2 regions of the Shumkonia mesophila genome follow, and region 1 is predicted to be linked to the other one. Evidence: riboswitches for the same ligand, from Rfam matches in the RefSeq annotation. Region 1 holds a riboswitch; the other holds the start of a gene.
The links. A riboswitch is a leader RNA that binds a small molecule or an ion and turns the genes downstream of it on or off. The one in region 1 is predicted to bind glycine.
Positions count from the first base shown of each region.

Region 1 (4,195 bases):
GCGATGAAGGGATCGATTCCCCGCTCCAGGGCAGCCGAGCAGCCGAGCACGGAAAAGACGGCGAGGCCGACGGCATCCGCCCAGCGCAGACCGGGGACTGTCTCGATCGCGTGGCCCCGCATCCTGAGCAGGACGAACACCGCGAACGGACAGACCAGCGATACGTAGAGACTCGACGGATGAACCATCCAGGCGACCGGCAACCGCCCGATGAGGAGATCCCGTAGGGTCCCGCCGCCGATCCCGGTAATCGCCCCGACGACGACGAAGCCCATCACGTCGAAACGCCGGCGCGCCGCGGCGATAGCCCCGGAGACGGCGAAGGCGGCGCTGCCGAGCCAGTCGAGGTATTGGACGGTGACGAGCAGATCCATGCGGCGTCTCCTGATCAAAAAAATGGCGGAGCCTTGCGGCCCCGCAGGGAGAGGGAGGTTTTTTGTTTAGGGGAGTTCTCGGTCGAGAGCGTCAAACCGCCGTCGGAAGCCACGCCCGGATGCGGGCGATGGCCTCGCGGATGCTGTCGACGCTGCTGGCGTAGGAAAACCGCACGAACCCTTCGCCGAAGGCCCCGAAACTGGTCCCCGAGACGACGGCGACGCCGCATTCCTCCAACAGCCTGTCTTGCATCTGGCGCGAGGAGAGCCCGGTCTCGGTGATGTTGGGGAAGGCGTAGAAGGCGCCGCCCGGATTGACGCAACGGAATCCCGGCAAGGAATTCAGCTCGTCGACGATCACCCGGCGGCGCTCGTCGAACGCCGCGACCATGGTGTCGACCGCCCCCTGCGGTCCCGTTAGGGCCTCGATGCCAGCCCATTGCGTCGCGTGATTGACGCAGGAATGGTCGTTGATGGAAAGACGGTTGGCCTTGTCGATGATCGCCTTCGGCCAGACGCTGTAGCCGAGACGCCAGCCGGTCATGGCATAGGTCTTCGACCAGCCATCCAGCACGATCAGCCGCTCGCGGATCGAGTCAAATTCCAGGAAGCTGACCGGCTCCACGCCGTCATAGAGGATGCGGCTGTAGATTTCGTCGCTCAGCACGGCCACGTGGGGATGCCGCTCCAGACCGGTCACCAGGATCTCGATCTCGCGGCGCGGCACCACGCCGCCGGTCGGGTTGGCCGGACTGTTGACGATGATCAGGCGGGTGGCCGGCGTGATCTTGGCGAGTACCTCCTCGGCCGAGAAGGAGAAGCCGGTTTCCTCGTGGAGAGGGATCGGCACCGGCGTCGCGCCCGAAAAGCGAATGGCCGACTCGTAGATCGGGAACCCGGGGTTGGGATACATGATCTCGACGCCCGGTTCGCCGAACAACAGGCAGGCAAAGAACATGGTCGGCTTGCCGCCCGGCATGATCAGGATGGCGTCGGGCGACACCGTGCAGCGGCGGCGCTTGCCGATATCCTCGGCCACGGCCTCGCGCAGCGCCAGAATACCGTTGGCCGGCGTATAGCCGTGATGCCCGGCGAGCAGGGCCTTGACGGCGGCCTGCACGATGTTGTCAGGGGTGGGGAAATCGGGCTGCCCGATCCCCAGGTTAATGATGTCGCGGCCCGCCTGCTCCATCGCCTTCGCCTTGGCGAGGACGTCGAAGGCGGTTTCCGTTCCCAACCGGGACACTGCCGAAGCCAGAGAGATGGTCATGGTTTCCTCGCTCGGTTTTCTTGTCAGAAGGCGCCGCTGACGACGTTCCGGGGATCGCCGGCGACGAACGCCTCGATGTTGTCGATGAGCTGATCGGCCAGGACCTGCTGCGCTTCGCGGCTGGCCCAGGCGACATGCGGGGTGAGGATGAAGTTGGGCAGATCCAGCAGCCCCAGCAGCGGGTTGTCGTCGGCCGGCGGCTCCGGCGGCGTCACCACGTCGAAGCCGGCACCGGCGATCAGGCCGTCGCGCAGGGCCACCGCCAAGTCGGCCTCGTTGATCAGGCCGCCGCGCGCCGTGTTGATGACGATGGCCGTCTTCTTCATGCGCCGGAACTCGGGCATGGCGATGGTGTTCGCGGTCTGCGGCAACAGCGGACAATGGAGCGTGATGACGTCGGCCGTCTCGATCACTTCGTCGAACGGCGTGTAGAGCGGCCCCAGACCGGACACACCCTTGTGGGCGGCGAACAGCGGCTTCATGCCGAACGCCTTGCTGACCTCGGCCACGGACTGGCCGATCGATCCCTCGCCGATGATGCCCAGGATGCCGCCGCGCAGCTCGGAAATCGGCTGGGTGAAGAAGCAGAACTGGCCCGAACGCTGCCATTCGCCGACGACGACGTCCTGGCGGTAGCCGATCAGGCCGCGCTTCAGGGCGAGGATCAGCGCGAAGGTGTGTTCCGGCACGGTCGAGATCGCATAGTTGCGGATATTGGAAACGACGATGCCGTGCTCGGCGCACCACGCCTTGTCGATGCAGTCGGTCCCCGTGGCCGCCACGGCGATCATCCGCAGCCGCGGCAGCTTGCCCAGCGTCTCGGCCCGAAGCGGAACCTTGTTGTTGATGACGATGGTGGCGTCGCGGGCCCGCTCGACGACCGCGTCCGGCGCCGTCTGGCCATGCTCCTGCCAGGTGTGGTCGAAAGACGGGCGACGGATCTCGATCTCCGGGGCAACGGTCCGGCGGTCCAGGAAGACGATGTGATGGCTCATCAGGTCCCTCGGCAATGGACGGCGCAAAAGTCCCCCTTTTTCCAGGGAGACGGCTTTGCCCCATCTGTCGCTGAACCTGAGAGAATCCCCGAAACCACCCACGGCCTCGGGTTACCCCGTCGGTGAGAGGACCGGCCCCGTTGGCCCTGCCCTCTTCTTTCCAGATATCGATCCCCTGCGGTCCTTTTGCCTGAGAGTTTCCGGGGCGGTTGCTCCTTCGGCGCCGTCCCTTGCCGATCCGGAAGGGGCGATCTCTCCCACAGGGAATTGGCTTATCCTATCTCATCGTCCTCGGTGACGTCTCCCCTTCCTTGTTCCCGCACGGTACGGCGCCCCCCTATTCGTCCACCATATCGAACCGCGAGGGCTGGCCCCGCCGATACCACAGGCGATGGGTCAGCCCGCCGACCAGCAGCACCAGAATGCCCAGCGAGATCGGCCGCATGAAGAATTCCAGATACCAGTCGCCACCGAACAGTTGGAACATGCGGATCATCTCGTTGTCCGCGATGGAGGCGAGAATCACCCCCATGACCACCGCCGCCGGCGAGTAGCCGTGGCTCTTCATCACATAGCCGAACGCCCCGAACAGCAGCATGAGGTTCACGTCGAACACGGCGTTCCTGAGGGCGAAGGCCCCGAGGAGCGAGAAGAGCATGAGCAACGGGATGAGAATCCGCGTCGGAACCGACAGCGCCCCCGACAGGCCGTAGCCCACCCCGATAGCGATAGTCACCATGAAGATCTGGGAAATGATGGCCGCCATGATCAGGCCGTAGACCAGGGGAATCTGCTGGTAGACGAGCTGCGGCCCGGCCTGCAGCCCGTGCATGGTCAGCGCCCCCAGCAGGACGGCGGTCGCCACGCTGCCGGGCACGCCGAGTACCAGCGTCGTCATCAGCGCCCCGCCCGAGCAGGCGTTGTTCCCGCTTTCCGCCGCCACGATGCCGCTGACGTTGCCCTTGCCGAAGGAGTCCGGATCCTTGGACAGGCGGCGCGTCAGGCTGTACGAGGCGAAGGCCGCCAGCGTGGCGCCGGCCGCCGGAATCAGCCCGATCCCCATGCCCACCGCGGAAGACCGCAGGACGGTCGCCAGATGGCGAACCGGAGCGGTGAAGGCCCGCAGGATGTTGGTCAGGCTTTGCTGGCCCTTGACCTGGGCGTCGACGATATAGTCGCGCCCCGCCATCTGCATCAGCTCGGAAACAACGAATACGCCGATGAGGACGGGCACCACCTGCACGCCCTCGGCCAGGAACGGATCGCCGAAGGTTGCCCGCCACTCGCCGGTGGGAACGATCCCGATGGTGCCGACCAGCAGGCCGAAGGTCCCGGACGCCAGGATCTTCAGCGGCGAGCCGTTGCCCACTGCGCCGAGGATGGCGACCCCGGCGATGGCGATCAGGAAGATCTCAGAAGGCCCAAACTTAAGCGCGATCGATGCCACCGCGCCGATGCCGACCAGCATGATGACATACGAGAGGATGCCGCCGACGGCCGACGAGGAAATGGCCGTGCCCATGGCCTCTGCCGAGCGTCCCTGCTGGGTGAGGGGA
Region 1 is NZ_JAOTID010000031.1:5,620-9,814, reverse strand. Features, by position in the region: gene ODR01_RS24385 (trimeric intracellular cation channel family protein) at 1-374, opposite strand, end outside; gene ODR01_RS24380 (pyridoxal phosphate-dependent aminotransferase) at 466-1,644, opposite strand; gene ODR01_RS24375 (D-2-hydroxyacid dehydrogenase) at 1,668-2,639, opposite strand; glycine riboswitch at 2,808-2,909, opposite strand; gene ODR01_RS24370 (tripartite tricarboxylate transporter permease) at 2,977-4,195, opposite strand, start outside.

Region 2 (4,195 bases), on a different contig from region 1:
GGTGCAGATGTTGCTGGTCGCCTTGTCGCGCCGGATGTGCTGCTCGCGGGTGGAAAGGGTCAGCACGAAGCCGCGCCGGCCGTCGACGTCGGCGGTCTGGCCGACCAGCCGGCCGGGCAGCTGGCGGACGAACTTCTGGCGGGTCGCCATCAGGCCCACGGTGGGGCCGCCGAAATTGAGCGCGTTGCCCAAGGATTGGCCCTCGGCGGCCACGATGTCGGCGTCCATGGCGCCGGGGGAACGGATGGCGCCCAGCGACACCACCTCGGTCACGACGACGATCAAAAGCGCGCCCGCCGCGTGGCAGGCGTCGGCCAGGGCCTTGCGGTCGGCCAGGCGGCCGAAGAAGTCGGGATTCTGCACGACGACGCAGGCGGTTTCGCCGTCGATCAGGCCGGCCAGGTCCTCCGGTTTCGTCCAGTCGGGCTCGGGCGTTTCCAGGGTGATGCCGAGGAAGCGCGTGTAGGTCGCGGCGACCGCCCGATAGTGCGGGTGCAGCGCGCCCGACATCACGGCCTTGGTCCGCTTGGTGATGCGCCCGGCCATCATCACGGCCTCGGCGCAGGCGGTGGCGCCGTCGTACATCGAGGCGTTGGCGACCTCGCAGCCGGTGAGCAGCGCGACCTGGGTCTGGAACTCGAACAGGTATTGCAGCGTGCCCTGCGAGATTTCAGGCTGGTAGGGGGTATAGGCGGTCAGGAACTCGCCGCGCTGGATCAGGTGGTCGACCGCCGCCGGCACGAAGTGGCGATAGGCGCCGGCGCCCAGGAACGAAGGCGCCGCGACGGCCGGCAGGTTCCTGGCCGCCATCGCCGAAAGGGCCCGTTCGACCTCCATCTCGCCGCTCGTCGGCGGCAGGTCGACGGCGCCCTTCAGGCGGGCCGCGGCGGGGACGTCCCTGAACAGGTCGTCGACCGAGGTCGCGCCGATCGTCGCCAGCATCTGGCGGCGCTCGTCGCCGGTGAGCGGAAGATAGCGCATCAGTGGGACTCGCCTGCCAGTTCCCGATAGGCCGCCTCGTCCAGCAGGCCGTCCAGTTCCTTCGGATCGGCGATGCGGATCTTGAAGAACCAGCCGCCGCCCATGGCGTCGGCATTGACCTTGGCCGGGTCGTCGCCGAGCGCGGCGTTGACCTCGACGACCTCGCCGCCGACCGGGGCGTAGACCTCGCTGGCCGCCTTGACCGATTCGACCACCGCGGCCTCGTCGCCCTTGGCGACCTTTTTGCCGACGGCGGGCAGGTCGATGAACACCAGATCGCCCAGCTGCTGCTGGGCGTGGTCGGTGATCCCCACGGTGCCGATGTCGCCTTCGACCCGCACCCACTCGTGTTCCTTGGTGTATTTGACGGTGGCCATCGCTTTGTTTCCCCTTCGCTTAACCCTTGAAGTAACGGTGTTCGGTGAACGGCAGCTTGACGACGCGCGCCGGCAGGGCGCGCTCGCGAACAATCAATTGAAGCGGCGTTCCCGGCGCCGCGAACGCCGTCTCGACATAGCCCATGGCGACCGGCCCGCCGACGCTGGGGCCATAGCCGCCGCTGGTGATCTCGCCGACCGGCGCGCCCGCCTCGTCGGTGACGACGGTATGGGCGCGGGCCGGCGCCTTGCCCTCGGGCAGGATGCCGACGCGCCTGCGGGATACCCCTTCGGCGATCTGCTTTTGGATGACGGCGGCGCCCGGGAAGCCGCCCTGCGCGCGGCGCCGCTTGCTGATGGTCCACAGCAACGAGGCCTCGATGGGCGTCGTCGTTTCGTCGATGTCGCTGCCATAGAGGCAGAGCCCGGCCTCGAGCCGCAGCGAATCGCGCGCCCCCAGGCCGATCGGCTTGACCTCCGGCTGGGCCAGCAGGGTGCGGGCCAGTTCCTCGGCCCGGGCGGCCGGCACCGAAATCTCGAAACCGTCCTCGCCGGTGTAGCCCGAGCGGGTGGCCTGGCAGCCGATGCCGGCGATCTTGATGTCGGTGATGCTCATGAAGGGCATGGCCGCCGAGGCGGGGGCGAGGCGGGCCATCACCTTGGCGGCCTCCGGCCCCTGCAGCGCCAGAAGCGCCCGGTCGGCCAGGATCTCCATCTTGAGGCGGCCGGCCAGCTTGGCTTCGATGTGGGCGAAATCGGCGTCCTTGCAGGCGGCGTTGACCACCAGGAACAGGTGGTCGTCGCGTCTGGCGATCATCAGGTCGTCGAGGATGCCGCCCGCATCATTGGTGAACATCGTATAGCGGATGCGCCCACGGGGCAGTTCGACGACGTCTCCGGGCACCAGGGTTTCGAAGGCGGCATCGGCGTCGGGACCCCACAGGCGGGCCTGGCCCATGTGCGACACGTCGAACAGGCCGGCATGACCGCGGGTATGAAGATGCTCGGCCATGATGCCTTCGTATTGCACCGGCATGTCATAGCCGGCGAAGGGCACCATGCGGCCGCCGAGTTCGCGGTGCAGGGAATCCAGCGGCGTTCGCTTGAGGTTTTCGGACGGGGCGTCGGTCATCGGCTTCTCCCGGGCGGAACGAAGGCACACTCCGCCAGCCCCATGCCGACGGATGCCCCCTCTGTCCCACGACCTGAAAGAATCGCCGACGACGCGCCAGCTTACATCTTCGGTGGGGCGCCCCTCCCTAAGGCGAACGCCCGCTCTCCAGAGTTCAGTCTTCCTGCGGTCCTTTTGCCTGAGAGTTTCCGGGGCGGTTGCTCCTTCGGCGCCGGTGGCGGCCGACCCGCCGATCCGGTCTCTCCCACAGGAAGGGTCCTTGAGCCCGTCACCGACAGGCGCCAGCACCCGAGGGCCAGTTTAGAGACTTGCCGGGCAAGGTCAACCGTCAGCGCTGGCCTAGCGACGGATTCCGCTGGCCTGTTTGCGGTTGAACTCCAGTTCCTCCGGGGTCAGGTCATATCCCACGTAAATCCGGAAGTCGCGGCCGGTCTGTCCCTTTTTCAGGGGAAAGGCGAGAAAGACGGGTTCGTCCGTCCAGCGAAGCTGGCTGCGGTTGCCGGTGAACTCGACGGTGCCCGCGAAGTCCTGCTTGTTGAGAATCTCCTGGTCCTTGCCGGTCACGGCGACGAAATAATGCACCAGCGCCTTGCCGTCGCGATTGGCGGGGCCGCGGGCCATCTCCATCGAAACTGCCATCTCGACGGAAAGCGTTCCCTCGCCCGTCTCTTTCTTCATGTCGTAGTCGCAGGCCCCGGTGGCATCGACCAGCCGGGCCTCGTAGAGGACATCGGTGAGATCGCGGCCGGCCCCCTCGACGAATTTCGTGAGCGAGGCGGCATCGCCGAGCACCGAAAGCTCCGGGCAGGGCGGCGGCGGGGCGCTGGCCGTGAACATCCCGCAGGCGGAAAGGGCCGCCGTCATCATCGCGATCGCGGCCGGCCGGTAAGCGAAAAGATGCGTCATGGCGCTCACAATGTCGAATGGGTGCCGTCGCAGAACGGCGCGTCGCCGGTCCGCTTGCAGCCGCACAGATGGACGGTTTCCGACTGCTTCGCGGTGAAGACCGTCGGCGTCAGGCCGGTTCCCTTGTGGGAGCCGTCGCAATAGGGCTGCCCGGCGCTGCGTCCGCAGCGGCACCAGGCGTATTTCTTGCCGGCCTCGACATCGACCGCGTAAGGACCTTTTTGGGCGACAATGGATGGTTCCATGGCATTTTCTTCTTTCTATGCCGGATCGGGCGTGAGAAGGCGACTTTAGGGGACTCCCGCCGGCGGCTCAAGGCCGCTCGCTGGATTCCCGCGCCGGCCCGCCCTTGCCAGCGGCGCCTCCAGCCCGTAAACAGACGGTGGCCCGGGGCCGCCCGGCCCCCGCCGCCACCGATCCCGAGGGAAGACATGGCCGTTTACACCGAGGTTTCGGACGAGGACCTGACCGCCTTCGTCGCCGGTTACGGCGTCGGCGAGGTGATGTCGTGCAAGGGCATCGCCGAGGGCATCGAGAACACCAACTATCTGGTCGAGACCGAGGGCGGCCGCTTCATCCTGACGCTTTACGAACGGCGGGTGAAACGCGACGAACTGCCATTCTTCCTGGGGCTGATGGAGCATCTGGCAGCCAAGGGCGTGCCCTGCCCGACGCCGCTTGGCACCGCCGACGGCCAGGTGTTGCGCGAGTTGTGCGGGCGGCCGGCGGCGATGGTGTCCTACCTCGACGGCATGTGGCCGCGCCGGCCCACGCCCGATCATTGTGCCGCCCTCGGCCA
Region 2 is NZ_JAOTID010000007.1:85,197-89,391, forward strand. Features, by position in the region: gene gcvPA (aminomethyl-transferring glycine dehydrogenase subunit GcvPA) at 1-981, opposite strand, end outside; gene gcvH (glycine cleavage system protein GcvH) at 981-1,358, opposite strand; gene gcvT (glycine cleavage system aminomethyltransferase GcvT) at 1,378-2,490, opposite strand; glycine riboswitch at 2,647-2,747, opposite strand; gene ODR01_RS13285 (hypothetical protein) at 2,830-3,396, opposite strand; gene ODR01_RS13290 (CDGSH iron-sulfur domain-containing protein) at 3,402-3,641, opposite strand; gene ODR01_RS13295 (homoserine kinase) at 3,828-4,195, shown strand, end outside.
Region 2: linked by a shared signal. The riboswitch ahead of gcvT (glycine cleavage system aminomethyltransferase GcvT) and the one ahead of ODR01_RS24375 (D-2-hydroxyacid dehydrogenase) in region 1 are both predicted to bind glycine.